Regions from separate parts of the Mesorhizobium sp. M0500 genome, predicted to be linked through region 2. Evidence: riboswitches for the same ligand, from Rfam matches in the RefSeq annotation. Region 2 holds a riboswitch; the other holds the start of a gene.
The links. Region 2 has a riboswitch for S-adenosylmethionine ahead of metX (homoserine O-acetyltransferase MetX). Riboswitches for the same ligand answer to the same signal wherever they lie in the genome.
Positions count from the first base shown of each region.

Region 1: another riboswitch for S-adenosylmethionine. It lies ahead of NKI70_RS22855 (O-succinylhomoserine sulfhydrylase); the one in region 2 lies ahead of metX (homoserine O-acetyltransferase MetX).

Region 1 is NZ_JAMYRB010000014.1:101,268-116,356, reverse strand. It holds gene NKI70_RS22905 (histone deacetylase family protein) at 1-861, shown strand, start outside; gene NKI70_RS22900 (DUF6460 domain-containing protein) at 866-1,129, opposite strand; tRNA gene NKI70_RS22895 (tRNA-Gly) at 1,260-1,333, shown strand; gene NKI70_RS22890 (LysR family transcriptional regulator) at 1,646-2,635, opposite strand; gene chvE (multiple monosaccharide ABC transporter substrate-binding protein) at 2,952-4,016, shown strand; gene mmsA (multiple monosaccharide ABC transporter ATP-binding protein) at 4,116-5,648, shown strand; gene mmsB (multiple monosaccharide ABC transporter permease) at 5,645-6,937, shown strand; gene araD1 (AraD1 family protein) at 7,129-8,121, shown strand; gene NKI70_RS22865 (hypothetical protein) at 8,149-8,601, shown strand; gene NKI70_RS22860 (2'-deoxycytidine 5'-triphosphate deaminase) at 8,618-9,712, opposite strand; SAM riboswitch at 9,848-9,925, shown strand; gene NKI70_RS22855 (O-succinylhomoserine sulfhydrylase) at 9,995-11,185, shown strand; gene NKI70_RS22850 (glycosyltransferase) at 11,222-12,376, opposite strand; gene apaG (Co2+/Mg2+ efflux facilitator ApaG/CorD) at 12,603-12,995, shown strand; gene NKI70_RS22840 (Hsp33 family molecular chaperone) at 13,002-14,012, opposite strand; gene argF (ornithine carbamoyltransferase) at 14,175-15,086, opposite strand.
Region 2 is NZ_JAMYRB010000002.1:35,291-50,379, reverse strand. It holds gene NKI70_RS03965 (ABC transporter ATP-binding protein/permease) at 1-1,448, shown strand, start outside; gene NKI70_RS03960 (DUF1194 domain-containing protein) at 1,525-2,331, shown strand; gene NKI70_RS03955 (RNA polymerase subunit sigma-70) at 2,350-3,375, opposite strand; gene NKI70_RS03950 (SDR family NAD(P)-dependent oxidoreductase) at 3,418-4,164, opposite strand; gene NKI70_RS03945 (DUF1330 domain-containing protein) at 4,399-4,719, shown strand; gene metW (methionine biosynthesis protein MetW) at 4,745-5,359, opposite strand; gene metX (homoserine O-acetyltransferase MetX) at 5,475-6,644, opposite strand; SAM riboswitch at 6,737-6,814, opposite strand; gene hisC (histidinol-phosphate transaminase) at 6,953-8,062, shown strand; gene NKI70_RS03925 (prephenate/arogenate dehydrogenase family protein) at 8,069-9,004, shown strand; gene NKI70_RS03920 (DUF2125 domain-containing protein) at 9,139-10,140, opposite strand; gene NKI70_RS03915 (gamma-glutamylcyclotransferase) at 10,254-10,787, shown strand; gene NKI70_RS03910 (quinone oxidoreductase family protein) at 10,807-11,787, opposite strand; gene NKI70_RS03905 (aldo/keto reductase) at 12,132-13,079, shown strand; partial or broken gene NKI70_RS03900 (LysE family transporter) at 13,143-13,762, shown strand; gene NKI70_RS03895 (lysophospholipid acyltransferase family protein) at 13,790-14,590, opposite strand; partial or broken gene NKI70_RS03890 (LysR family transcriptional regulator) at 14,699-15,089, opposite strand, start outside.

The sequences.
Region 1 (15,089 bases), on a different contig from region 2:
TTCGCCGTCAACCACCGCTTCCCGATGAGCAAATATCCGCTGCTGATGGACGCCTTGCGGGCACGCGGCCTGGCGCAGCCCGAAGCGCTCAACATGCCGGAGGCGGCGCGGCCATCATGGCTGAAGCTTGCCCACGCGGTCGACTATGTCGACCAGGTGCTTGCCTGCGAAGTGCCGGTGGCGATCGAGCGCGAGATCGGCTTTCCCGTGGGGCCGCGGGTTTCGCTGAGGGCGCAGCTCGCAACGGCCGGCACGGTGCTGGCAGCGCGGCTGGCGTTGCTGAGCGGCATCGCCTGCAACACCGCCGGCGGCAGCCATCATGCACGGCGCGCGCAAGGCGCCGGCTTCTGCACCTTCAACGACGTAGCCGTTGCCGCGCTGGTGCTGCTCGCCGAAGCTGCTGTCCAAAACATCCTGGTCGTCGACCTCGACGTGCATCAGGGCGACGGCACGGCGGATATCCTGAACGACGAGCCGCGCGTGTTTACCTTCTCCATGCATGGCGACCGCAACTACCCCGCGCGCAAGATCGCCTCCGATTTCGATGTCGCCCTGCCCGACGGCGCCGGCGATGCAGCCTATCTGGAGCGGCTGGACGCCATCCTGCCGGAGCTGTCGGCGCGAAGGCGCTGGGACCTCGTCTTCTACAATGCCGGCGTCGATGTCCATGTCGAGGACCGGCTCGGCAGGTTGTCGCTCACGGATGACGGGCTGCGCGCCCGCGACGATATGGTGATCCGCCATTTCCGCACGCTTGGCATACCGGTATGCGGCGTTATCGGCGGAGGCTATTCGACGGATGTCGCAGCACTTGCTGCACGGCACGCCATCCTGTTCGAGGTGGCGGCGGGCTACGCCTGAAAATTCACTTCCGGTAGTTAGCGATCCTGAGCAGGATGAAGGCCGGCACGACGATCGCGGCACCGAGCAGGATGTAGCCGAGAAAGCGGTCGATGGCGTGGAAGCCCAAATTCCACAGGTCGATGAAGAATTTGCGAATGCCATAAAGCACATCCATCGGCGACCAGCCGAAGGCATTCATGACCAGCCCGACGAGGAACGACACCACAAGCAGCTTCAGGATCACCCGGAGCGGCGTATCGCCGAGAAAGCGGTTCAGTGCGGACAAGCCTGTCTCCACGGTCGGGTGCCACGATTCGGCACATGCCCAGAAATACGCAGTTGGTCGCGCTGCATCAAGCCGCGCCCTCAAATCGGATTGCGCATCGGCGCCGGGCCATGATATCGGAGGAACCAGCGCGGGTATGATGTAATGGTAGCTTGTCAGCTTCCCAAGCTGAACGCGCGGGTTCGATTCCCGCTACCCGCTCCAGCTTTTGGCCCCGGTGCATTGCACTTGTTCTGGCCAAGCTGAAAACCAGCGGATTTATAGGCAGTTTTACAGCCCGGCTGGCCGTCTTTCATTTGTTTGGCCGATGTGCCAGTTCGTGGAATATCTCACATTGAGGGTCGGCGGGGCCTCGAATGACCCCAACCGGAAAGTCTACCCTTTGCCCGCTGGCTTCTGCTGGCGGGCTTTTTTGAGCATCAGGCAGTAGTGGCCGACGTGCATCGGCGCCGCTGCTGGCGGGCCTGTCCGGTCGTCTGGCCGGCCACGGGATGCGCCCGCTACCCGCTCCAACCCTCAGCCCACCTCTCGCAAAATAAAATCGTGCAGCATCTTGGCTGCCGGTGACAGCGCGCGGTTCTTCACCGTGATCAGGCTGTAGGGCCTGACCTCGATGTCGAATTCAGTCTGGACGACATCGATAGCGCCGGCCAGGCCTTCGGGGTTCTGGATGAACTTCGCGACCTGGATCGACACCGGCGCGATGGCGTCGGATTGCGCGACCATGACCAGAGTCAATAGCAGCGAGCTGGTGTTGAGGATGCGGTCCGGCAGCGCGATGTTTCGGTTCAGGAAATTACTCTCCATCGCCTGGCGCAGCGGCGAGCCGCCCGACTGGAAAACCCAGTCATAGGCGGCGGTGTCTTCCAGCCGCACCGCCTTGCCCTTGGTCAGCGGGTGGCCGCGGCGCACGATCAGGCAGGCTTTCTCGACGCCGATGACGCGCGCTTCGAACAGCCGCGGATTGAGGTCGTCGGGGATGCGGGCGATGATGAAATCGTGGCGCGAGGCGATCAGCTCGCGCGCCAGGACGTTCGAGGTCTCGACCTGCATGGTGATTTCGATGCGCGGATAAAGGCGCCGGATTTCGCGGATCGCCGGCACCGCCAGCTCGATCGCCGGTGCTGTCACCGCGCCCAGGAACACCGAGCCGCCTTTGCCCGCCTTGAGCTCGAAAATCTCGCGGTCGACCTCGCGCATCTCGAGCAGGATCGATCGCGCGCGCCGTGCCAACGCCTTGCCATAGGGTGTCAGCGTGATGCCGCGCGGCAGCCTTTCGCAGAGCTTGACGTCGAGCACGGCCTCCATCTCGGCGATCATGCGCGAGGCCGCCGGCTGCGAGATGTTCATGACCTGGGCCGCGGCGCTCACCCGGCCGTGCTCGTCGAGGGCTGCGATCATGCGCATGTGACGCAGGCTCAAGCCGCTGCGCAGCAAGGTTCCGCCATCACCCGGAATTTCATCGTAACTGGCTGATATTCCGTCAGGATTTCGCAGCGCCGCCATGATTCTTCCCTACTCTTACGCCCGGCGCCCCGGCAAAATCCGGCAGCGTCGTCACTAGCCTAAGCCATATCAGTCTCGATATAGCAACCATCAAAGATCGCATTTGACAGTTATGGCAAAGCGACACACCCTTCGCGCGTCCTGAGGCTTGACGGTCGGTGACGAGGGAAAACTCGTATCGATGAAACCAGAGTCTCGGGGCCGATTGGGAGGATACCGGAGATCGATTGACGGCAGCGGCGCGTTTGGCGCTCCTGCACGATTGCGCGGCCCACGAAACCCAAGGGTACGCGTCCATCAACCAGGGAGAGTTAATGTGAAGATTGTCAAGACACTGGCCGCCGTCGCGGCCCTAGGCATCGCGGCCATGACGCTGCCGGCGCAGGCGGGCGAAGGCCTGATCGGCGTGCTGATGCCCACCAAGACCTCGCAGCGCTGGATCAACGACGGCGACGCCGTCAAGTCCCAGCTCGAGGCTCTGGGCTACACTGTCGACCTGCAGTACGCGCAGGACGACATTCCGAACCAGCTCAGCCAGCTGGAAAACGAGATCACCAAGGGCCCGAAGGCGCTGATCATCGCTTCGATCGACGGCACCACGATGGGCGATGCGCTGCAGAAGGCGAATGACGCCGGCGTTGTCGTCGTCGCTTACGACCGCCTGATCAAGAAGACGCCAAATGTCGACTACTACACCACCTTCGACAATTTCGGCGTCGGCGTCATCCAGGCCAAATCGCTGCTCAAGGGTCTCGGTTATCCCGAGAAGAAGGGCCCGTTCAACATCGAGCTGTTCGGCGGTTCGCCGGACGACAACAATGCGTTCTTCTTCTATAACGGCGCCATGTCGGTTCTTCAGCCGCTGATCGACGACAAGACCCTCGTCGTGAAGTCCGGCCAGATGGGCATGGACAAGGTCGGCACGCTGCGCTGGTTGGCGGCAACCGCCCAGGCCCGCATGGACAATCTGCTCTCCGCCAACTACTCGGACGGCAGCCGCGTCGATGGCGTGCTCTCGCCCTATGACGGCCTGTCGCGCGGCATCATCGCTTCGCTGCGCGCCGTAGGCTACGGCACCGCCGATCAGCCATGGCCGATCGTCACCGGACAGGACGCCGAGACCGCTTCGGTCAAGGCGATCATCGCCGGCGAACAGTATTCGACCGTGTTCAAGGACACCCGCGAACTCGCCAAGGCGACGGTCGAACTCGTCGACAAGGTGCTCTCGGGCGGCAAGCCGGAAGGCCTCGACACCACGACCTACAACAACGACGTCAAGGTCGTTCCCTCGATCCTGTTGACACCGCACGACGTCGACAAGTCGAACTATCAGGCCCTGGTGGTCGACTCCGGCTACATCAAGGCCGAAGAGCTGAAGTAATCGCGGTTACAAAGCCTGGGGTCCTGCGCAGGCAGGGCCCCTTTTCGTTGGCGAGCCAGCCCGGTATTGTTTGCGGACCTCGCAGGAGTGGTATTCTCAATGGCATCGACGATTTTGGAGATGCGCGACATCACCAAGACGTTTCCCGGCGTCAAGGCGCTGTCGAACGTCAAGCTCATGGTCGAGGAAGGCGAGATCCATGCCGTGGTCGGCGAGAACGGCGCCGGCAAGTCGACGCTGATGAAGGTGCTGTCGGGTGTGTATCCGTCCGGCACCTATGACGGCCAGATCATCTATCGCGGCGATGAGTGCCATTTCAAAGGCATCCATGACAGCGAGCGCAAGGGCATCGTCATCATCCACCAGGAGCTTGCGCTGGTGCCGATGCTGTCGATCGCCGAAAACATCTTTCTCGGCAACGAGCACGCCAGATACGGCGTCATCGACTGGAATGCCAATGAGGCGCGCACCAGCGCCCTGCTCAAGAAGGTCGGCCTCAAGGAAGACCCCAACACGCTGATCACCAATATCGGCGTCGGCAAGCAGCAGCTGGTCGAGATCGCCAAGGCGCTCAGCAAGGAAGTGAAGTTGCTCATTCTCGACGAGCCGACCGCGAGCCTGTCCGAAAAGGACAGCCAGGCGCTGCTCGATCTGCTGCTCGAATTCAAGCGGCAAGGCATCACTTCGATCCTGATCTCGCACAAGCTCAACGAGGTGAACCGGGTCGCCGACAAGGTCACCATCATCCGTGACGGGCGGACCATCGAGACGCTGGCCAAGAAGGACATCTCGGAGGACCGCATCATTACCTCGATGGTCGGCCGTTCGCTCGACGACCGCTATCCGCCGCGCGAGCCGAAGATCGGCGAGACCGTTCTCGAAGTGAAAAACTGGTCGGTCTACCACCCCATCCATGCCGAGCGGCAGGTCATCAAGGGTATCAACCTCAACGCCCGCAAGGGCGAAGTGGTCGGCATTGCCGGGCTCATGGGCGCCGGCCGGACCGAGTTTGCCATGAGCCTGTTCGGCCGCTCCTATGGCCGTCGCATCACCGGCGAGGTGTTCCTCAACGGCAAGCCGATCGACGTCTCTTCGGTGAGCAAGGCGGTGGAACACGGCATCGCCTACGTTACCGAGGACCGCAAGACCTACGGTCTCAACTTGATCGACCACATCAAGCACAACATCACGCTGGCCAACCTGCCCGGCGTGTCGCGCCACGGCGTGATCGACGATTTGCGCGAGCTTTCGGTCGCCAACGATTATCGCGGCAGGACCAATATCCGCGCCTCGAGCGTCTACCAGATGACCGGCAACCTTTCTGGCGGCAATCAGCAGAAGGTGGTGCTGTCGAAATGGCTGTTCGCCAATCCGGAAGTGCTGATCCTCGACGAGCCGACACGCGGTATCGACGTCGGCGCCAAGTATGAAATCTATACGATCATCGCGCGTCTCGCCTCCGAGGGTAAGGCAATCATCGTCATCTCGTCGGAAATGCCCGAACTGCTCGGCATCACCGACCGCATCTACGTCATGAACGAAGGACGCATCGTCGGCGAAATGGCGGCAAGCGACGCCAGCCAGGAAAAGATAATGCGCGCCATCGTCCGCGGAGAAGGAAAAGCATCATGAGCACCGAAAGCGCTCCCGGGCCGCAGACCGGCGTTGCCCAGGATCTACAACAGGGACCTCGCATTGCCGTCTCGGCGCTGGTCACCAACCTGCGCGAATACGGGTTGGTGCTGGCGTTGATCGCAATCATGGTGTTCTTCCAGTTCACCACGTCCGGAACGCTGTTCAAGCCGGTGAACCTCAGCAATCTCGTGCAGCAGAACAGCTTCATCATCGTGATGGCGCTGGGCATGCTTCTGGTGATCGTTTCGGGTCACATCGATCTCAGCGTCGGCTCCGTCGCCGGCTTCATCGGCGCACTGGCGGCGATGATGATGGTCATCTGGCCGCTTGGCCCATTGAGCAATCCGCTGGTGGTGTCGATCATCTGCCTGATCGTCGGTGGTGCGATCGGCGCGGCACAAGGCTACTGGATTGCCTATCACCGAATACCGAGCTTTATCGTCACGCTGGCGGGCATGCTGATCTTCCGCGGCATCTGCCAGGCGCTGCTGGGTGGCGGGTCTTCCGTAGGGCCGCTTCCCGTCGGCTTCAAGGCGCTCAGTTCCGGCTTCATTCCGGACCTGATCGGCCCATTGACGCTGATACCGCCAACCGTGAACGCCGCCGGCAAAACCATTGTCGGCAGCGGCCTGACGCTGCACCTGACGACGATCGTGATCGGCCTCGTCGCCGTGCTCGCCTATGCCTATTTCGGGCTCAGGGCACGGCGCACCCGCGAAAAGCATGGCTACGAAGCCGAGCCCTTCTCGCTGTTCGTCGTCAAGACCCTGGTGATCAGCGCGCTGGCGCTGTTTCTCGTCTACCAATTCGCCACCTATAGGGGCCTCCCCATCGTTCTCATGGTGATGGGCGTGCTGATCGCGTTGTTCGTCTTCGTTACCAAACGCATGACGATCGGCCGTCGCATCTATGCGATGGGCGGCAATGCCAAGGCAGCCCAGCTATCGGGCATCAAGACCGAACGGCTGACGTTGATGGTGTTCGTCAATATGGGCGTGCTGTCGGCACTCGGCGGCCTGATTATCGCAGCGCGCCTGGGGCAGGCTGTGCCGGCGGCCGGCCTCGGCAGCGAGCTCGACGTCATCGCCGCGGTGTTCATCGGTGGCGCTTCGGCGATGGGCGGCGTCGGCCAGGTGATCGGCGCGGTGGTCGGCGGCTTCATCATGGGCGTCATGAACAACGGCATGTCGATCATGGGCGTCAATGTCGATTGGCAGCAGGTGGTCAAAGGCCTGGTGCTGCTCGGCGCCGTCGTCTTCGACGTCTACAATAAGAACAAGGCTTGAGAGGCAACCAGGAGGCATACGGGTCACATCGCGGCGCTGCCGGGCGGCGCAAAGAAGTCCCCCCGAGGGACCTGATCCGCGAGCGCAATCCGGACGAAGAATTTCAACCGAGGCGCGGACAGGGTCCGGGCCGCGCGGGGCAGGGTTTGCCGAGAAAGGGCAGGCCAGCCCACAATTCAGAGAGGGTTACCATGCTGATCTCACAAATCCTCGACGACGCCGAGACGATCCGCGTCGTTGCCCGCAACGGCGGCAAGACCCGCGTCATCAACGGCGCCCGCAGCGTCTATTCGCTGGCGATGGAAGCCGCGCGTACCGGCAGCGGGCTTGTCGCCCTGATCGAGCGCAAGGGCTTCGGCGAAACCGTCGATCTCGACGCAGCCTACAAGAAGGGCCGGCTGCTGTCGCCGATCAACCATCCCGATCCGGCGCATCTCCATCTCACCGGCACCGGGCTGACGCATCTCGGCTCCGCCGCGACCCGCGATTCCATGCACAAGAAGCTCAGCACGGACGGCGAGGAACAGCTGACCGATTCCATGAAGATGTTCCGCATGGGGCTTGAGGGCGGCAAGCCGGCGAAAGGCCAGACCGGCGTGCAGCCGGAATGGTTCTACAAGGGCAACGGCACCATGGCAGTAGCGCCCGGGGCGGCGCTTATGTCGCCCGCCTTCGCTCAGGATGCCGGCGAGGAGCCGGAAATTGCCGGCATCTATGTGATCGGTGACGACGGCGCCCCGTTCCGTGTCGGCTTCACCCTGTCGAACGAGTTTTCCGACCACGTCACCGAGCGTGTGAACTACCTCTTCCTCGCCCATTCCAAGCTGCGCAACGCCTCGTTCGGGCCGGAGATCCTGATCGGCGACCTGCCGTCCGACATCCGCGGCGCTTCACGCATCCTGCGCGACGGCAAGCTGCTTTGGGAAAAGCCGTTCCTGTCGGGCGAGGCGAACATGTCGCACACCATTGGCAATCTCGAGCATCACCACTTCAAATACTCGGCCTTCCGCCAGCCGGGCGACGTGCATGTGCACATGTTCGGCACGGCGACGCTGTCCTTCGCCGACGGCATCAGGACCGAGGCCGGCGACGTATTCGAAATCGAGGCGCAGGATTTCGGCCTGCCTCTGCGCAACCCGCTTGAAATCGAGCAGCCGGTGAAGGTGGCGGTGAAGGCGTTGTAAACTGGTGACATAATTCAGGGGCGAGAAATGAACGGCCTGCGGATTGGCACCGTGTTCGTAAGTTTAGTCCTGTTCCTCGCCTATTTCTCCCCAGCGGCTTACAGCGCCGGACAATGCAGCGCAAAATCCTATCGCGAGGCCCGGATGTCGATGACTAACCGGCTTCTGGCCACCGGCTATTCGAAATCGCAAGTGAGCTTTCTGATGCGCAACGCGGATCGCATGACGTCCGCACTCCGCGCTGACAGACTGAACGACAATGGCAGAGCCTGCGGTGTCGACTCCGCCAGAGCCCATGTGCTGGGATGTATCGACAAGCAGTTGTTCCCCTTGCAGTCCACCTCAAGCGCCTCACTTGACGACGAGAAGCAAACCAGAGGATTTTGGGGGAAGAAGCGATTGGCAGTGCGAGAACTGCTCTTTGTCGGTCAGTTTCATGGCTGCCTTGGCGCCGCGAAAGAATATCTGTTTCGCGGCTGACGGCTTGCGAACAACCTCAGCGCGCGGCGCGGAAATGCTTGGACAATTTCAGACCCTGCGCCTGATAGTTCGAGCCTAGATCTGTTCCGTAGAGTGCCTGCGGCCGTTTCAGCATGTGCTCGTAGACCAACCGTCCGACGATCTGGCCGTGGTCGAGGATGAACGGCACTTCGTGGCTACGCACCTCGAGCACCGCCCGGCTGCCGGTGCCGCCCGACGCCGAATGGCCGAAACCCGGGTCGAAGAAACCGGCATAATGGACGCGGAACTCGCCGACCAGCGGATCGAAGGGCGTCATTTCGGCCGCGTAGAGCGGCGGCACATGCACCGCCTCGCGCGACACCAGGATATAGAATTCGTCCGGATCGAGCACCAGCTCGCCGGCACCGCTCTTGTAGAGCGGCTCCCAGAAATCGACGACATCCTGCGCGGCGCGCTTGTCGACGTCGACCAGGCCGGTGTGGTGCTTGCCGCGATAGCCGACCAGCCCGTCCTTGTCGCCGTCGAGGTCGATCGATAGCGCGATGCCCCCGCCTGAGATGTTGGGTGGTTCGGTGGCGACCAACATTTCGGCGCGGTGCAACTCGTGCAGCTCGTTTTCCGACAAGAGCGCATTGCCGGTGCGGAACCTGATCTGCGACAGCCGCGAGCCGGTCCGCACGACGATCGGGAAAGTGCGCGGGCTGACCTCCAGATAGAGCGGGCCTTCATAGCCGGCGGCGATCTTGTCGAACTCGTGGCCACGGTCGGTCATTACCCGGGTGAAGATATCGAGCCGTCCGGTCGAGCTTTTCGGGTTGGCGGAGGCGGAAATATGCGCGGGCAGCGCCAGGCTTTCGAGCAGCGGCACGATGTAGACGCAGCCGGTTTCCAGCACGGCACCTTCGGCGAGGTTGATCTCGTGCAGCTTCAGCCGGTCGAGCTTGTCGACAACCCTGTAGTCCGGGCCGGGCAAGAAGGAAGCACGCACCCGCCAGGCCTTGTCGCCGAGCCTGAGGTCAAGGCTGGCCGGCTGGATCTGATCGGCATCGAGCGTGCGCGGCGATTTCAGCGCGCCCGTCTGGAACAGCGCGGAAATATCCTGATCGGGAAGAATGCCTGTCTGCCGCAAGGGTCTGGCTCCGTTCGAACGCCGGGCGAGGTCTTGTTCTGTCGCAGGTCCGACCGTGGACGCCTTTGGCACCTGCTTGGTACAACCCTCTTAATCATGCCGGCAATTGACGCAAGCGTGGCGCGGGTCTAAAGCTCGTTATCCCGTGGTGATTTGGCCGGTCGGCTTGCAGCCACGTTAAACAAGTCGCTAAAGGACCGTCGGGCCGCAAGGCCATATGGACCGGTTGCGACTTTCGCGACCGGTTTTTTGTTGTTTGGACCAATTTTGGTGTTGGATGGAATGATGACCAAGAAGCGCGACTGGAAGCCTCAGACCGCACTCGTGCATGCCGGGACGCTGCGTTCCGGCTTCGGCGAGACCTCCGAGGCGATGTATCTCACCCAAGGCTATGTCTACGAGACAGCGCAAGCGGCGGAGGCCCGCTTCAAGGGCGAGGAGCCGGGCTTCATCTATTCGCGCTATGCCAATCCGACGGTCGACATGTTTGAGAAACGCATGTGCGCGCTGGAAGGAGCCGAGGACGCGCGCGCCACGGCATCCGGCATGGCGGCGGTGACGGCAGCACTGCTGTGCAGCGCCAAGGCGGGCGACCATATCGTCGCGGCGCGCGCGCTGTTCGGCTCCTGCCGCTGGGTGGTCGAGACGCTGGCGCCGAAATACGGCATTGAGGCAACGCTGGTCGACGGCACCGACATCGCCAATTGGGAAAAGGCGGTCAAGCCCAACACCAAACTGTTTTTCCTGGAAAGCCCTACCAATCCAACGCTGGAGGTAGTCGACATTGCCGCCGTCGCGGCACTTGCCAATTCGATCGGCGCCAGGCTGATCGTCGACAATGTCTTCGCTACGCCCTTGCAGCAGAAACCCCTGCAGCTCGGCGCCCACATCGTCGTCTATTCGGCCACGAAGCATATTGACGGCCAGGGGCGCTGTCTTGGCGGCATCGTTCTGTCGGACAAGAAATGGATCGACGAGAACCTGCATGACTATTTCCGCCACACCGGCCCAAGCCTCTCGCCCTTCAATGCCTGGACGCTGCTGAAAGGCCTGGAGACGCTGCCGCTACGCGTACGCCAGCAGACGGAAAGTGCCGGCCGCATCGCGGATTTCCTGGCCGAGCGCCCGCAAATCGCCCGCGTCATCTATCCCGGCCGCGCCGACCACCCGCAAGCGGCCGTGGTCCAGAAGCAGATGTCGGGCGGCTCGACGCTGATTTGCCTCGATGTGAAGGGCGGCAAGCAGGCGGCCTTTGCCTTCCAGAACGCACTCGACGTCGTGCTGATTTCCAACAATCTCGGCGACGCCAAGAGCCTGATCACCCATCCGGCGACGACCACACACAAGAACCTGACCGATGAAGCCCGCGCCGAGCTCGGCATCGGACCGGGAACGCTCAGGCTGTCAGTCGGCCTTGAGGACGCCGACGACCTGCTCGAAGACATCGAGCAGGCACTGAGAGTTGCCGGATAAGGGCTGGCCGAACAGAGGCGAGCGGGGACGCGCCGATCAGGCGCCGGACGGGGTCTCTTCCAGCTCCGCGACGGCCTTGGTCTGGATAGTCATCACATTGCCGCGCCAGTCGACGGCGCCGCTCAGCCATCCGCGCGCCCAAATGGCGGGAAGCATCAGGTCTCGCGCCATCATCGCCAGGATGGTGCGCAGCGACAGGTGCCATCCCTTGGCCGAGGCCAAGGCGCATTCCGGCAGGTAGGCCGCGACCAGCACGGCGATGGCGGTTGCCGGCAGGCTGACGCCGGCGTCAGCCGCCGCGATCAGCGCAAGCACCAGCGGCGGCGCTGCGCCGATCAGGATCTCGGGGGCGAAGAACAGCGCGAAGGTGACGCGGCGCAGCCGCGCCCAGCGCGCCTGCCGCGACCAGATCTCGCCAAACGTGCGCCGGCCGAGCGGCTGTTCGAAGGGCGAGGCGACAAGATTGACCCGCAGTCCGAACCCGTTGACCAGCTTGGTCGCGGCGGCGTCTTCGGCGATCTCGGCAGCAAGCGCGCAGATGCCGCCATTGGCGTCGAGCATCGGCTTATTCCACAACATGCTCTTGCCCTGCGCGAAGCCGAGGCCGAGCGCCTCTCCGGCGTACTGCCAGCGTGCCTGCAGCGTGTTGAGAAAGGCGCATTCGACCTCCCCCCAGAAGCCGTCCGGCCGCGAGCCGATCGGCGTCGAGCAGACGAGGCCAGTGTCGTGCCGCCACGCCGCCATCAGGTGCTGGACGTAATCGCTCGGCATAAGCACGTTGGAATCGGCAAGGATGACCCAGCTATAATGCGCCGCTTCCCAACCCTTCACGCAATTGTTGAGTTTTGGATTGCCGCTGATGCGGTCGTCACCGACTAGAAGGCGGGCGCGAATAGCTGGAAAGCGCGCCATTGCGGCGGTGATCGGCTTGACCACCGGGTCGTCGGCATGGGCAACGCAGAAGATGAGTTCGTAGCGCGGCCAGTCGAGTGAGAAGGCGCGCTCCAGCGTCTCTTCGGCAAACGGCTCGACGCCGCGCGCCGGGATGACGATCGATACCGGCGGCGCGTTGGCCGCGGGCGGTGCGATCCTGCCTGGTCGCTTCAGCTTCAGCGAAGCTAACAGGATGCTGGCGAGATTTGAAAGAAGGAGGGCTATGGAAAGGAGGGCGGCTGCGAATGTCGGTTCCATCGAGATCTGGTCACTCCAGAAGTGCCGGCCGCATGACGGCCGTTTTCAACAATTCGACAGAACGCTGAGTCGCCCGGCACAAGCCTGCACACCATCATTGTCATGTGTCACTTAAATGACATTGTTTTTCGGCACCTGCGCTCGAGTCGGGCAAGGAGATGACGCGCATCGTTGATCAAACTGCGCTGAGCGTCGAAGTTCCATCTACATTGCTTTGGAGCAGTTTATGTACAGCGCCGTCACCCGCAACATCGAAGTGCAGGTCAGGCCGTTCTATCTGGAGGATCACTCCGACCCGCCGCAAAACCGCTATGTCTGGGGATATCAGGTGACCATCGACAATCAGTCGGATGAGTTCGTGCAGCTTCTGTCGCGCTACTGGCACATTACCGACGGCACCGGCAAGGTCGAGGAAGTGCGCGGCCCCGGGGTCGTCGGCGAGCAACCCGGACTCAACCCCGGCGACAGCTATCAGTATACGTCTGGATGCCCGCTCTCGACGCCGTCCGGCATCATGGTCGGGCACTACACCATGCGCAACAAGCGGGGCGAGACGTTCGACGTCGCCATCCCCGCCTTCTCGCTCGACTTGCCGGGAATGCGGCGCACCGTCAATTGACGGCCGTCATCCGGCCGCTGCAAACTCCGCCGGGTCGAAGTCATATTGCTTCGAGCAGAATTCGCAGGCGACGTGAATGCTGCCATCCTCGGTGCTGTCCCTGATCTCCTCGGCGGAAAAGCCTTCGAGGATGCCGTGGATCTTCTCCCTCGAGCATGAGCACTGGTCGGCGACCGGCACCCCGCCGAACACGCGGACGCCATGCTCGTGGAAAAGCCGGTAAAGCAGCCGTTCGGCGCCGATCGTCGGATCGATCAGCTCGGTCGGTTCAATAGTACCAACCAGCGCCAGCAGCTCCTGCCAGGAATTGTCGGTCGGGTCGTGGATTTCCTCACGCGGATCGCCGTCGCCACCGGGAAGGTCGGGTACGCGCATGCGCTCCGCCGACTGCGGCAGGAATTGTGCCAGCAGGCCACCGGCCCGCCATTGCTCGCGGGCACCGCCGACGCCGGGCGTCAGAAGCTTGGCAACCGAAAGCCGGAGGTCGGTCGGAATCTGCTCCGACTGGCGGAAATAAGTGCGTGCGGCATCTTCCAGTGTGACGCCGTCGAGCTGGACGATGCCCTGGTAGCGTTGTGTGTGAGCGCCCTGGTCGATGGTCAGCGCCAGGACGCCGCTGCCGAGCAGCGTCTGCGGTGACGTCTCGCCGGCAGAAGTCAAAGCCTGCAGCCGGTCGGCATCGAAGCGGGCATAAGCGCGCAGCGCGTGCGGCGTGGAGAAATCCGCGACCAGCATGTCGACCGGCCCGTCGGTGCGGGTCTGCAGAATGAACTTGCCCTCGAACTTCAGCGAAGTTCCGAGCAATACCGTCAACACACAGGCTTCAGCCAGGAGCCGGGCGACCGGCTCGGGATAGTCGTGGCGGCTGAGAATAGCATCGAGCATCGGCCCGAGCTGGACGGTGCGACCGCGCACGTCGAGCGGGCCGACCTCGAACGGCACGACATGGTCGTCGCCGGCGTAGCCGAATTCGCCGAGCTTGGGTTTATGTTCAGCCAATTGATGAGTTTCCAACATGACAAAGCTCCGGGGCGCGGCGATGCCGCCCTCCGGGGCGCATGCGACGAGACGCGCTCGATTTGCGTGATGCGCCTGAGATAGGCACCACCAACTCCCGGATCAAGGCGGCCCAGATCAAGGCGGCGCAGATCAGGCCGGCCCGGATCACCGCGGCTCGTATCAAGCGCCCAGGCACCAGGCCAAGACCGCCTTCTGGGCATGGAGCCGGTTCTCGGCCTCATCGAACACCACCGAATGCGGTCCGTCGATGACCTCGTCGGTAACCTCCTCACCGCGATGCGCCGGTAGACAGTGCATGAACAGCGCGTCCGGCTTGGCTTTCGCCATCAGTGCCGCATTGACCTGATAGGGCAGGAAGACATTGTGGCCGCGGGCACGGTGCTCCTGGCCCATCGACACCCAGCAGTCGGTGACGATGCAGTCGGCCTCGTGAACGGCCTCCTCGGGCGAACGGCTGAATTTCAGCTTGCCGCCATTGGCTTTCGACCAGTCGACATGCTTCTGGGCCGGTTCGCTGCCCTCGGGCACGGCGACGTTCAGCTTGAAATGGAACCGCGCGGATGCCTCCAGCAGCGAATGCAGCACGTTGTTGCCGTCGCCGGTCCAGGCGATCGTTTTACCGGCCACCGGACCGCGGTGCTCTTCGAAGGTCATGATGTCGGCCATCAGCTGGCAGGGATGGGTCTCGTCGGTCAGCCCGTTGATGACGGGGACCGTAGCGTTTTCCGTCAGTTCCAGCAGCCGGTCATGCGAGGTGGTGCGGATCATGATGGCATCGACATAGCGCGACAGCACCTTGGCCGTGTCGGCAATGGTCTCCGAGCGGCCAAGCTGCATCTCGGTGCCGGTCAGCATGATCGTCTCGCCACCCAACTGCCGCATACCGACGTCGAACGACACGCGCGTGCGCGTCGACGGCTTGTCGAAGATCATCGCCAGCACCTTGCCTTCGAGCGGCTTGCTGCGTTCGCCGGCCTTGAGCCTTGCCTTTCGCACCGCTGCGTCGTCGAGCATGAAGCGCAGATCGCCTTCGGAAACGGCGGAAAGATCGGTGAAATGGCGAAGGGACATCAG
Region 2 (15,089 bases):
GGCCGGCGCGTGCCTTCCGGCTGACCCATGCCGGCGCCATCGGCGTCAATCCCGACCAGCGCCTGCAGCAGGATGCCGGGCATCTCTCCGATCTTTCCACCGGTCTTGGCATCGGCCTGCTGCAGTCCTGCATCCTGCTTGCCTCGTTCGTTGGCGTCCTGTGGTCGCTGTCTTCCGGCTTCGTCTTCCACATAGGCGGCCATTCGCTGGCCATACCCGGCTACATGGTCTGGGCGGCGATCCTTTATGCTGGCACCGCCTCCTGGTTGAGCTGGCTGGTTGGGCGGCCGTTGATCCGCTTCAACAACGATCGCTATACGCGTGAAGCGGAGCTGCGCTCCTCGGTGGTTCGCGTCAACGAGAATGTCGATGCCATCGCGCTGGCGCATGGCGAGGCCGATGCCAGGCGCCGGCTCGAATTCGATCTCGGCACGGTGCTGGGCGCCATGCGGCGCATCTACAGCGCCCAGATCAATCTTTCCTGGGTTACCGACACCTATGGCTGGATCACTGTCGTCGCGCCGATCCTGGTCGCCTCACCGGTCTATTTCGCCGGCGATATCAGCTTTGGCGGCTTGATGATGGCAGTCGGCGCTTTCAACCAGGTCCATTCGTCGCTGCGCTGGTTCATCAACAATATCGGCGGCATCGCCGATTGGCGCGCTACGCTGATGCGGGTCGCCGACTTCCGCATCGCGCTTGGCGACACCGACGCGCTGCACGATACGGAACGGCGCATTTCGTTCGGCGAAAACCCGGACGGCAGCCTGACATTCGAGAAACTCGAGATCGCCTCGCCGGAGGGATGCACCAAGCTTGCCGAGCCGCATGTCGAAATCCGCGCCGGCGACCGGGTCATGATCACCGGAGATCCGGGCGCCGGCAAGACGCTGTTCTTCCGGGCCATTGCCGGTCTGTGGCCATGGGGCAGCGGACGGATCGGCATGCCGGCCGGAGAAGCGCCGATCTTTGTTCCGCGTACCCCCTATTTTCCGCTCGGCAAGCTGCGCGAGGTGCTCAACCATTCAGACGGCGCGGCGGAGGCGAGCGATGCCGAGATCTCGGAGGTGCTGGCCGATGTCGGGCTGCAACGCCTGTCGTCCTCGCTCGATCGCTCGGCGCGCTGGGAGCGTGAGCTCAGCGACGACGAGCAGCGTCTGCTGGCCTTTGCCAGGCTGGCCTTGCGACGGCCGAAATGGGTGATCATCGACGAGGCGCTGGACGCGTTCGACGGCCCAACGCTGAGGCAAGTGCTGTCGATGCTGGAGAAGCGCCTTCCCGACGCCGCGATCCTCAATATCGGCCGCGGCCAGCACAATGCCCGCTTCTTCCGGCGGGCGTTGACCATCGTCAAGGATGCCGGCCAACCGCCACTCAAGCCGGCCCGTATCAGGGCAGGTGCCATCGAACCGCCGCCGGTTATCGTTTCGGCTGGCCGAAAGAAATAGAAGGCAAGCTTTATTTCGCCGCGATCGCGGCGAAAAACTGTCGCGATCGTTTCAGATGGGAACGTTCCGATCAGCCATGCTTGACGCTCTCGCCCTGCTCGCCTGCCTTGCCTGCACCCCGGCGGCACCTGCGGCCGCACCGGCCAATGCAATTGCCGTCGATGTCGAGCTGGTGCTGGCCGTCGACATCTCGCAGTCAATGGATGAAAGGGAGTTTGCCCTGCAGCGCGCCGGCTATGTCGCGGCGCTGCGCCACCCCGACTTCATCAACGCCGTGCGTGCCGGCACCTTCGGCCGCATCGCCATCGCCTATTTCGAATGGGCCGGCACCATCCGCGACGATGCGGTCATTGCCTGGCAGGTCGTCGACAGCAAGGAGAGCGCCAACGCTTTCGCCGACAAGATCGCGGCCCGCCCGTTCAGGAGCTTTCGCGGCACCTCGATTTCCGGTGCTGTGGCTTTCGGCGCCGAGCTTTTCAACGGCACGGCCTTCACCGGCAAACGCCGCGTCATCGACGTCTCGGGGGACGGCCCAAACAACACCGGCTTGCCGGTCACAACGGCACGCGATGCGGCGCTGGCGAAGGGCATCGTCATCAACGGGCTGCCGATCCTGATCAGCCCGTCACCCACCTTCAGCCATCTCGACCGGTATTATGCCGAATGCGTTACCGGCGGGCCGGGCTCGTTCGTGCTGCCGATCTATGCTGCTTCCGAATTCGCCACCGCCACTCGCCGCAAACTGATCCTCGAGGTCAGCGGCATCGAGTATCCCAAGGTGGATCCGAGGACGATCCGCATCGACGCACCGATCGACTGCCTGCAAGGCGAGCGCGACCGAAGGTTTTTCTCGGACCCATATTTCCCGGAACTTGACCGATAAGGCTGGCCCAGGGGTAAGCTAGGCTGGTGGCAGGCCGAAGGCCGGGAACAGAGATGGCCCGAGCGGCCCTATGAAGATCGTCAAGGAAGCGATCCCGCCCTCGGCTGCGTCGAACACATGCAGGGAATGGGCCCGCCATTCAGGGCCATCGTGGCTGCGGGAATAAACCCCGACCGCCGGCTGGGCATTGGCCCGGGTGGCCAGCGTGCGAAAGCCGCCAAACCTCGGCCAGACGGTCTCGAAGAAACCGCGGATCGCTTCGCGGCCTTGATACCATTCACGCCAAGGCGGCATGGTGTAGATGGCGTCCTCACGCAGCAGCTCGATCAAGCTGTCGAGATTGGCGGCCTGCCAGGCCTGCATGTAGCGTTCGAGCAGCAGGCCTTCTTCGCGGCTGGGCCGTGATCGGCTGGCCGGCCGTCCCTGAGGATAGCGCGCCGCCAGCGTTACGCGGGCCCGCTGCAACGCGCTGTTGATCGAAGCCGTCGATCCGCCCAGCAAACGCGCCGTCTCGACAGCCGACCATCCGAGGACGTCGGCAAGCAGCAGCGCGGCGCGCTGCCTGGGCGGCAGATCCTGGATCGCCGCGACGAAGGCGAGCTGGACGGCCTCGCGGCTCTCGTAACGGGCTTCCGGACCTGGCTCGCTGCCGGCAATGTCTGGAAGCTCGGCGTCGGGGTAGGGCTCCAGCCAGGCGATGTCGGCTACGGGCCCGCCTATGGCCGCCCCGTGCGAGGGCTGCCGTCCGGGTTCCCGGAGAATGCGACGCGCCCTCGACCTCGCCTTGATGGCGTTGAGGCAAGCGTTGGTCGCGATCATGTAGAGCCAACCGCGAACCGAACCTCGCCCGTCGAACTCCGATCTTGCGCGCCAGGCGCGAAGCAACGTGTCCTGGACGAGGTCGTCGGCCTCGTGCAGCGAACCCATCATGCGATAACAATGCAGCTTGAGCTCGCGGCGATGGGCGGCCGTGACCTTCTCGAAGGCCAGCCGATCGAGGATCGGCTGGCGTGCTGGTTCCAGAGGTGGTTGAGCGTCTGTCATGTGGCTTGTGCGGTTACGAGCGAGCGTTGCATTACGCGCCCCTCAGGCGGCCGGGGCAAGCCCGCTACCGCTCACCATGAAGGAACTGCCTTGCGGCTGGCCGGTGGCGAGTGCGACCACCGCCCGTCCGACATCGGCCGGCGTTTGCATGTCGGTCATGGCGGCGATGAAGTCCGCCGGCTGGATGCCCATATAGGCCGCTATGCTGTCGACGCCGGCCTTGCCCACGCCGGTTTCCGGCATGATGCGCATCGGCGCGAGCGCCATGAAGCGCAGGCCGAGGCCAAGCCGGTCGGCCTCCTTCTGGCTATGACCGGCCAGGAACATCTGCATGCGTTTTGCGCCGGCATAGCCGCCGGCGTTCGGTGGTCCGCCGGTCAAGGCCGCGCCGCTGGAGATCAGAACGATCCGGGTCCCCGGCTTGAGCGGACGCCGCAGAGCGGCCCGGCAAAACAGGAACGACGCCTTGACGTCCGTGTCCCAATTTGCCGAGAACGCCTTCCAGTTCTGTTCATGCACCGGCGCAGAAGGCGCCAGCGCGCCTGCACAGATCACCAGCACGTCCGGCTCAAGCGCGGCGAAGACCTTATCCGGGGCGGAGTCCACCGTAGCATCGACCGCGAGCGTCTTCACGCCCGAGACCTCCCAGGCAAATTGCGCCAGGGCCTGTTTTCCGCGGGCAACGGCCAGCACCGCCGCTTTCTCCTTGAGAGCGGCCTCCGCGATCGAGCGGCCGACACCACGGCTGCCTCCGACGACGACGACATTCTGATTTTGCAACGATCCCATGGATCACCTCTCGTTCCCGGCCGCCGGACCATCCAGGCGCGCTCATCGATAAGGACAGCGCAGGTGTGCCAAAATCATCGGTGCCAGGTGGAAATATCTTTCAGGTGACGGCAGCCGCGCTTCGTTTTTGTATTCAGTGTCATTACCTCTGGGGTAATCGACCAGCGCATTACGTCTCGGCAAACTGCTCCCATCAAGCCGGTTGTCCGGCCTTCGACCACAAGGAGATACGCCATGACCGCCTACGCCGTCGCCCATATGCGCCAGGTCACGCCGGGGCCGCAGATCGTCGAGTACCTGCACAAGATCGATGAAACGCTGGAACCGTTTGGCGGCCGCTTCGTGGTGCACGGAGGCGAGGTGGAAGTCGTTGAAAACACCTGGCCGGGCCACCTCGTCATGATCGAATTTCCAGACATGCAGCAGGCGCGCGCATGGTACCGCTCGCGCGCCTATCAGGAGATCTTGCCGCTGCGCACCGAGAATTCTCAGTCCGACGTGGTCCTGGTCGATGGCGTTGCGCATCCGCACAAGGCCACCGACGTTCTCGAATAAGGGGACGATCTGCGACGATTGGCTCTTATCGTTTCAGCAGAAACACCGCCTGCTGGCCGAAAAAATTCCAGAACCACCACGGCATCGAGAAGCCGATCCGCTGGCCATTGGCGTCGAGCGCGGTCGCCTTTTCCACCGTCGCGCCAAGCTCGTCGCACAGATTGACGAAATCGCGAATGGTGCAGAAATGGATGTTGGGGGTGTCATACCAGGAATAGGGCAGGTCCCTGGTCACCGGCATGCGGCCGTTGAAGAGCAACGAAAAGCGCACCCGCCAGTGGCCGAAATTCGGGAATGAGACGATGGCGCGGTTGCCGATCCGGAGCAGTTCGTCGAGCACCAGCTTCGGATTGCGTGTCGCCTGCAAGGTCTGCGACAAGACGACGAAGTCGAAGCCCTTGTCGGGATAGAATTGGAGATCCTTGTCGGCATCGCCCTGGATGACCGACAGGCCACGCGCCACGCATTCGTTGACGCCGCGCTGCGACAGCTCCAGGCCGCGGCCATCGACCTTCTTGGTCGCCTGCAGCAATTCGAGCAGCAGGCCGTCGCCGGAACCGACATCCAGCACCCGCGACTGCGGCGGGATGAGATCGGCGACGACTTCGAGGTCGACGCGCTGGGCGCGGTTGACGCTCATGCGTTCGCCTCTTGCCTGGCGCATGATCCTGATCCGAAAAGTCTGCAACTTTTCGGGGTCATGCGCTGATGCCTGGCGCATGGTCCTGATCCGAAAAGCCGGCAACTTTTCGGGGTCATGCGCCGAGCCCTCTCGCCCGAGCGGCCGAGGCGATGAAGCCTTTGATGGCGGCGAACAGTTCGGGCTCGTCGAGCAGAAAGGCGTCGTGGCCGCGGTCGGTCTCGATTTCGACGAACGATACCGAGGCGCCGGCCGCGTTCAGCGCGTGCACGACCGAGCGGCTCTCTTCGGTCGGGAACAGCCAGTCGCTGGTGAACGAAACCAGGCAGAAGCGCGTCTTGGTGCTGGCGAAGGCATCGGCCAGCCGGCCGCCATGGTCGGCGGCGAGATCGAAATAGTCCATCGCCCGGGTCATGTAGAGATAGGAGTTGGCATCGAAGCGATCGACGAAGGTCATGCCCTGATGGCGCAGATAGCTCTCGATCTGGAAGTCGGCATCGAAACCGAAGGTCAGCGCTTCGCGGTCCTGCAGGTTGCGGCCGAACTTGCGATGCAGCGCTGCTTCCGACAGATAGGTGATGTGGGCGGCCATGCGCGCCACCGCCAGCCCCTTTTCCGGCCGCTTGCCATGCTCGAAATATTTGCCGCCGTGCCAATCGGGGTCGGCCATCACCGCCTGCCTGCCGACCTCGTGGAAGGCGATGTTCTGCGAAGAATGGCGGGCGCCGGTCGCGATCGGCAGCGCCGAGAAGACGCGCTCGGGATAGCTGGAGGCCCATTGCAGCACCTGCATGCCGCCCATCGAGCCGCCAAGCACGCTGAACAACTGTTCGATGCCGAAATGCTCGACCAGCATCAACTGCGCCCGCACCATGTCGCGGATAGTGATGATCGGCAGGTCGAGCCCGTAAGGCTTGGCTGTGGCGGGATTTGTCGAGGCGGGGCCGGTGGAGCCGAGGCAGCCGCCGATGACGTTTGACGAGATGACGAAGAAACGGTCGGTGTCGATGATCTTGCCGGGGCCGATCAGCACCTCCCACCAGCCCGGCTTGCCGGTCACCGGATTGGTGTTGGCGACGTGCTGGTCGCCGGTCAGCGCATGGCAGACGAGGATGGCGTTGGAACGCGCGTCGTTGAGCGTGCCATAGGTCTGGTAGGCGATCTGGAACGGCGACAGCAGCGTGCCAGCGTCGAGCTTGAGCGGCTTGTCGGCGCCGAAACGCAACACCGGGCTCGACGGCTGGTCGGCCTCGTTGTTGGTTTTTCGAGCGCGCAAAGCGACCATCACATCTCCTTGCCCGGCCTTCAGTTGTCCACCGGTCCGGGCAACAGCCAGTCAGGGCAACAAAAAACCGGCCATGCCTTCGCAAAGCCGGTTACAAGATGCAAACGGCCCTTTAGCAAGTTGTTTAACGTGGCTGCAAGCCGACCGGCCAAATCACCACGGAACTGTTGCTGCTCTTCTAGGACCGACGCATGGCTTCGTCAACGGCAAGTTCTTGATCCCGAATTGCCGCCCCTCGACATTCCGGGCCACGGCTTGTATTTCCGCTGCGGCCTCCGGATGGAGGCACTCTCGACGGATTTCATGAAATGAGCCAGACACCGGATCAGACACGTCCAAGGCCCCGCGCCGGCATCATGGACATCGAAGCCTATGTGCCCGGCAAGAGCGCGGCGCCTGAAGGTGTCGCCAAGGTCCATAAATTGTCGGCGAACGAGAACCCGCTCGGTCCTTCGCCAAAGGCGATAGAGGCCGCGCGCGCGGTCGCCGACAAGCTCGCGGTCTATCCCGACGGCAGCGCCAGGCGCCTGAGGGAAGCGATCGCCGAGGTGCACGGGCTCAACCCGGCGAACATCGTCTGCTCCAACGGCTCCGACGAGATTCTGGGCCTGCTGGCGCAGACCTATCTCGCACCCGGCGACGAAGCCATCATCACCGAACACGGCTTCATGGTCTACAAGATCTACATACAGTCGGCCGGTGCCGTCCCGGTAACGGTCAAGGAGACCGATGAACGCGCCGACATCAATGCGATCCTCGCCGCGGTGACGCCGGCTACCCGGATCATCTTCCTTGCCAATCCAAACAATCCAACCGGCACCTACGTGCCGTTCCAGGAGGTGCGCCGCCTGCATGCCGGCCTGCCGCGAAACGTGCTTCTGGTGCTGGATGCAGCTTACGCCGAATATGTCCGGCGAAACGATTATGAAGCCGGCGTCGAGTTGGTGGGCAGCGCGGAAAACGTGGTCATGACCCGCACTTTCTCCAAATTGGGCCTGGGCGGGGCGCGGATCGGCTGGATGTATGCGCCAATGCACGTCATCGACGCGATCAACCGCGTGCGCGGGCCTTTCAACGTCAATGCGACGGCGATCGAGGCCGGCATCGCGGCGATCCACGACCGCGCCCATATCCAACGCAGCGTCGCGCACAACGAGACCTGGCTAGCCTGGCTGAGCGAGCAACTAAGCGGGCTCGGGCTGCGGGTGACGCCGAGCGTCGGCAATTTCATCCTCATCCACTTTCCCGAGGACAAAAAGCATTCGGCGGCGGCCGCCGACGACTACCTCAGTGCGCGCGGCTACATATTGCGGCGCGTTTCCGGCTACGGTTTTCCGAACGCGCTGCGCATGAGCATCGGCACCGAAGAGGCCAATCGCGGCGTTGTCGCAGCACTCGCGACATTCCTGAAAAGCTAGAACACCATGACCTCACCGATGTTCGAAAAGATCGCGCTGGTCGGCATCGGCCTGATCGGCTCGTCGCTGGCCCGCGTCATCCGCCGCGAGGGACTCGCCGGCCAAGTCGCGATTTCGACGCGCAGCGACGCGACGCTGGCACGCGCGAGCCAACTCGGCCTTGGCGACACCTATACGCCGGATGCGAAAGAGGCGGTTCGCGATGCTGATCTGGTTATCGTTTCGGTGCCGGTCGGCTCTTCAGGCACGGTCGCCGCAGAGATCGCGCCGGCGCTGAAGAAGGGCGCCATCCTCACCGATGTTGGCTCGACCAAGGCGTCGGTGATCGCGCAGATGCAGCCGCACGTGCCTGATGGCGTGCACTTCATCCCCGGCCATCCTTTGGCCGGCACCGAAAAATCGGGACCGGACGCCGGTTTTGCCGAACTGTTCGAGAACCGCTGGTGCATTTTCACGCCGCTGCCCGGCACCGATCCCGCGGCACTGGAAAAGCTCTCGGAATTCTGGCGCCGCTGCGGCTCCAACATCGACACGATGGACCCGCAGCATCACGACATGACGCTGGCCATCGTTTCGCACCTGCCGCATATCATCGCTTACAACATCGTCGGTACCGCCGACGATCTGGAGTCGGTGACCAAGTCCGAGGTCATCAAATACTCGGCTTCCGGCTTTCGCGACTTCACCCGTCTCGCGGCGTCGGACCCGACCATGTGGCGCGACGTCTGCCTGCACAACAAGGACGCCATTCTCGAAATGCTGGCGCGGTTTTCCGAGGATCTGTCCTCGCTGCAGCGGGCGATCCGCTGGGGCGACGGCGAAAAACTGTTCGACCTGTTCACCCGCACCCGCGCCGTCCGCCGCTCGATCATCGAGGCCGGCCAGGATATCGACGTACCGGATTTCGGCCGCCAGGCAGTCGAACACCCGCCGAAGGGATAAGCCGCGGCAGGCCGATCGCAGGCCGGCTCGGCTTAGAGCGGTTCATCGTTTCACAGAAACGCCGAACCGCTCTATCTCTTTGTTTTTGCGCAATTCCGGACGGAAAACCGTTTCACACTTTTCCTGGAATTGCTCTAGTCGAGCGGCTTGATCTTGCCGAGCGGGATGAAGCCGAGCGAGGCCTTGCCCCTGACGATCTTCAGCGGCATCGACGGCTGGTTGCCGAGCAGCGCCAGTCCGGCAAAGCCGGTTTGGATCTCTTTCTTCTGCTCGGGGATGGCGGTGGCGAGGATTGCCGCCACGGCCTTCGGATCATTGAGCCTGATCGTCAGGTCGGCATTTATGAGACCATCGTCATCGACCGACAGCGGTCCGGAAACGGTGATGCGCGCAGTTCCGGACGACAGATCGAGCTCGTGGATTTCGGCCGCCTGGCCGCGCAGGCTCTTCGGATTTGCCTTGATCAGCGTCACGCCGTTCTTCAGCGTCACGTCGCCGCTGCCGTCGAGCGGCGGCAAGACGCGCCCGTCGATGGCCGCCGCGTCGATTTCGAGATCGGTGAAATTGCCGGTATAGTCGATGTCCGGGCCGTTTGGGCGCAATTGTCCGGTGGCGGTTCCGGCGCTGAACAGCGAGACGGGATCGGTGTCGTCTGCCGGATCGGTCTGGCCGGACAGGCCTTCTGCCTGCAGCGAGAGGCGTCTCGGCAGCGGCCAGGACAGCTTCATGTCGGCCCGCAGATCATCCCAGTCGATCCAGAGCGGGGTCATGCCGGGAACAGAGGTCCTGAGCGGCCCCCTGAGCTCGGCGGCAGGCGACAAAAGCCGGGTGATCTGCGTGGCGGCGTTGATCTTGCCTGTCGATGCCGCGACGTTGCGGCTGTCGTCCTCGTAAGCCAGGCTATCGCAGGAAAGGGTGAAGCTGAAGGGATAGCCGCTGATCGCGAGATTGGCGCAGTCGGCCCTGATGCCTTTGTCGTCGAGATCGGCGACCGCCTTGTCGGTCGCGCTCTCGACCAGGTCCGCCAGGTAGAACCAGCCCGCGCTGTAGATGCCGAACAGCACGAGAATGAAAGCGGCAAGCCACAACAGGCGGCGACGTTGGCTGGGCGGCGGGCGCTCGTCACTTGACGTCATGCTGCGGCTTTCGTTAACGCGGGTGGCACGGGCGGGCTGTCGCTTGCGGCAACAACAGGTAGACGGACTGAAACACCACCGGTGGGTGGTTCGTCACAATCAGGCTTGGCGATATGGGCGATTTTTGGGTTTTTGGCTACGGCTCACTGATCTGGCGACCGGGATTCGCGCATGTCGAGACGCGGCGCGCCCGCCTGCATGGCTACCGCCGTTCGCTGTGCGTCTATTCTTTCGTGCATCGCGGCACGCGCGAACGGCCGGGCCTGGTGCTCGGCCTCGACCGCGGCGGCTCCTGCATCGGGCTCGCGTTCCGGGTTCCAGGCGAGCTGCGCAACGAGGTCATTACCTATCTGCGCGAACGCGAGCTGGTCACCAACGTCTATCTCGAACGTGTGCTCAGCGTTCGCCTCGACAAGGGTAAAACGGATGGGGGCGAGACGGTCGACGCCGTCGCCTATGTCGTGGACCGCAGCCATGAGCAATATGCCGGTGCGCTCGACGCTGCCGAGGCGGCGGCCGTCGTCCGCGGCGCCGTCGGCCAGTCGGGGAGGAATGAGGATTACGTGCTCAGCACGCTGGAGCACCTCGAAGCACTGGGTATAAGCGACCACTGGCTGGAAGACGTGACAAGACGGGTCGCGACGTAGCTTCGGTGTCGTGAGCGGGCTACATCCTGAAAATCTGTTTGCCAAGATCGGCGCGATCCAGGCTGTTTGCCACGGCAAGCTTGAACTCGGTCAGCGGGTGGAGACCGCCGACAGGAACGTGGAAGCCGGGCTGGCCGAAGATGTCGATGATCTCGCGTAGCACAGGCCGGTCGGCTTCGACCGGCGGCGAAAAGAAATAGCGATAGATATTCGCCCTGATCTCGACGCCGCTCAGCAACACATCGAAATTGTGCAGTTCGAAGCGCTCGGCACTCATGCCGCCATTGATGACCATCTGCCCGCCGAGCGCCAGGGTGCGGATCAATTCGCCGCTGACAGGTCCGCCGACATTGTCGATAATCCCGTTCAATCCGGCGCCACCGGTGATATCCATCACCGCTTCCCGGATACTTGTCTTCAAGTCCGAAAGGTCAAGAATGGCGGCGGCGCCAAGCGTCTTCAGGTCGAAGCTTTGGTGCGAGCGCCGCACCAGCGCGATGACGTTGATACCTCGTCGTTGGGCGAACTGCATCACCATTGTCGAAATTGACGAATAGCCGGCCGTGACAGCCAGCCACTGGCCAGGCCGCACACGGGAATCCACCAGCAGATCCCACGCGGTAATGGGGTTCACCATCTGCCCGGCGCGTTCGACCGGATAGCCGGCAGGCAACGGGATCAGCCATTCGGCGGGAATGGCCGCGTACTCGGCCCAACTGCCATAATAGCTGAATGCGACAAGCGTCCCCGGTTCCAGCAAAACGTCCGCGCCAACGGCTTCGACGATGCCGGCGCCATGGTTTCCGGCGATCTGCCGGGGAAAATGCGGCTTTTTCGGTTCGGGATAGAGGTTCTGGATAAACAGGAAGTCGCCCGGATTGATCGAGGCCGAGACCATCCTGACCAGCACCTCGCCGTCGCCGATCCGCGGCATCGGCAGGTCGTCCACATAGAGCACGTCGCGCGGCGAGCCGATGGCGTCAAATACAATTGCTTTCATTCCGGTCTCCACAACAAACGATCCGGGGCAAACAGTCCGGGCTTGGCCAGGCCGTGCCGAGATTTGCGTCGGCGCCGCGGAACCTATGGCCGGCCGGCAAAGGTCTGAATTGGCAGATTTGACAATCTATGTGCTAAACTTGCCAGATTGTTTCCTCAGTGGGTATTGGTTTGGAAATTCGGGACAGCGTCTTGAAGCCCGACACGGCGCGGCGGGTCGCGGTTTTGTGAAGCGCCGGCGGGCTGGAAAAGAGGCTATGCGTTTGACGTTGCCACGGTGCGACATAGGTTAGCTCGGTCGGCGGCTCCCACCCGCCCCAGCATGAATCACCATGGAGATCAGCCTTGCAGAAACGTCGTCTCGGTCGCACCGACCTATCCATCGCGCCATTGGTTCTGGGCGGCAATGTGTTCGGCTGGACCGCCGATGAGAAAACCTCGTTCGACTTGCTCGACCGCTTTGTCGACGCTGGCCTCAACGCCATCGACACGGCCGATTCCTATTCGCGCTGGATTCCCGGCCACGAGGGCGGCGAATCCGAAACCATTATCGGCAAATGGATGAAAAGCCGCGGCAACCGCGACAAGGTTGTCGTTATCACCAAGGTCGGTTCGGATATGGGGCAGGGCAAGAGGGATCTGTCCGCCGCCTACATCGAAAAGGCCATCGACGCCACGCTGAAGCGGCTGCAGGTCGATACAATCGATCTCTATCTGTCGCACTGGCCTGATCCGGCCACTCCCTATGAGGAAACGCTCGGCGCCTACCAGAAACTGCTCGACAAGGGCAAAATCCGTTATGCCGGCGCTTCCAACCTCGACGCCGCCCAGTTGCGGGCCGCACTCGACGTAGCAAGCCTGCGCGGCCTGCCGCGCTACGAGGTGCTGCAGCCGGAATACAACCTTTACGACCGCTCGTCCTTCGATGGTCCGCTGCGCGATCTGTGCGCGGCCGAGGACATCGGCGTCATCACCTATTTCAGCCTCGCCAAGGGGTTTCTGAGCGGCAAGTACCGCAGCGAGGCCGACCTCGGCAAAAGCCCGCGCGGTGGCGGTGTGAAAGGCTATCTCAACACCCGCGGCATGCGCATTCTCTCAGCGCTCGATGCCGTTTCAGCCAGACATTCGGCCAAGCCAGCGGAAGTGGCGCTTGCCTGGGTCATGGCACGGCCCGGCGTTACCGCTCCGATCGCCAGCGCGACGACGCTCGACCAGCTCGACAGCCTGGTGCGTGCCGCGTCGTTGCAGCTCAGCCCGGACGATATCGCCGAGCTCGACAAGGCCAGCGCATAGCCGCGCACGATCGTTCAAGACCGGCGCCGCTGCCTTGCCCTACCGTCCCTGCATCGTCGCAGGATGCAGGGACGCCGCATGGCCGGACAGGGTCTTCTCGATCAGCAGCTATGGCAGCAATTGCTGGCGCTTGTGCTGGCATCGGCCATCGTTATGGGCAGCCCGGGGCCGGCGACGATAAGCGTCACCGCGATCGGCGCCGCATTCGGCCTGCGCGATTCGCTCCGTTATGCCTCGGGAATCGTTGTCGGGACGGTCCTCGTGCTTTTGGTGGTGGCGACGGGCATCATGGCCGTTCTCACCGCGCTGCCGAAGCTCGCAGCGCTGTTGGCGGTCGCCTCTATCTGGCGTTCAAGATAGCGACGGCGCCGCCACTGGCGGCACGCATTGGTGGGGCGGCGCTTCCCACTTTCCTGGGCGGGTTCCTTCTGGCCGTTGCCAATCCGAAAGCCTATGTGGCGATTGCCGCCGTGTTTGCCGGCGCGTCTTCCGGCACCGGCGGTCTTGCTATTTCAGCCAAGCTGGCGGTCCTCGCGTTGATGATTGTTGCCATTCATCTCTTGTGGCTTCTCGCCGGCGCGGCTTTTGCACGTTTGTTGCGCAAACCCTTGGCGTCGCGGATCATCAATCTGGTGTTTGCCGTGACGCTGGTTGCGACGGCCGCGCTGGCTGCCCTGCCATAAGTCTTTGTGGCATCTGAGGCCGTTGTTTCAGCCTTTCAATTCAGGTTTCGCATCCAGCTCACCAAGCCGTTTCATTGCCGTCGGCGGCATCGGCGGCGGGTTCGGCGTCTGCGCCGCCTCGACGAGAAGCTGGTCGCAGGCGGCCTCCGTCTCGCCGATCAGCCGTTGCATAAATTCGTCCTTGCCGAGGCCGGGCGGGATCGGTGGCAGGAAGCGCGCCTTGATCGTGCCGGGATAGCGCAGGAACTTGCGGCGCGGCCAATAGAGGCCGGCGACGTGAGCGACCGGCACCACCGGAATGCCAAGTTGCGCGTAGAGTTCGACGATGCCGTATTTGTAGACCGGTTCGTCGCCCGGCGCCCGGCGGGTGCCCTCGGGATAGATGATCAGCTGGCGCGGATTGCGCGCCAATTCCTGTTTGGTCGCGGCGATCACCGTCTTCAATGCCTTCGAGCGGCTGCCGCGGTCGACAGGAATCATCCGCATCTTCAAAATGTACCAGCCGAAGAACGGGATCCAGGTCAGCTCCCGTTTCAATATGTAAACGGGATCGTCGAGATACGGCAGGAAAGCGATCGTGTCCCAGAAGGACTGGTGCTTCGGCGCCAGGATGAAGGAGCCTTCAGGCAGGTTTTCCTGGCCGGTGATCTCACTTCTGGTGCCGGCGATCTTGTCGTAGAGCCACATGCTGGTGCGCGACCAGAATTTCGGCACGAACCAGGCGCGATGGCGTGGCGACAGGAAATAATACGGGGTCCAGAGGATCATCTGGACGATCAAATTGAGGTAGAAGGCGAGATTGAACGCCAGCGAGCGGAAATACAGCATACAGCATGTGCCCGGTGAGGAGGTGTGCGTTGGTTACACCAAGCGCCGGCAAAAAGGAAACGCTGCGAGGCGGGCGATCGGTTCCGGTTTTGCGATGGGCCGTCTTCGTCACGTTTGCCACGCCGCCTGCAGCAGGCGCTGTCTCAGGCGCGGGGCGGCGAAGTCGAGGAATGCGCGCAGCTTCACCGGCAGTAGCCCCTGGCCGGCATGGACGAGGCTCACCGGCCATGGGTCTGGCTCAAACTCTTGCAGCACCGGGCGCAGCGTACCCGACCGAACCGCGGCGGCGATCTGGTAGGAAAGCAGCCTCGTCACGCCGACGCCGGCAATCGCTGCATCGATTGCTGCCTCAGCGGTGTTGACCCGTAGCCTGGAGCGGACCGGCACGGCGAATTCGGCCTTGCCGGTGGCGAAGGTCCAACTGGCAGCGGTGAGCCCTTCAAAGGTGATGGCACTGTGCGCCGCAAGCTCTTGCGGCGTTTTCGGCGTGCCGTGCTCG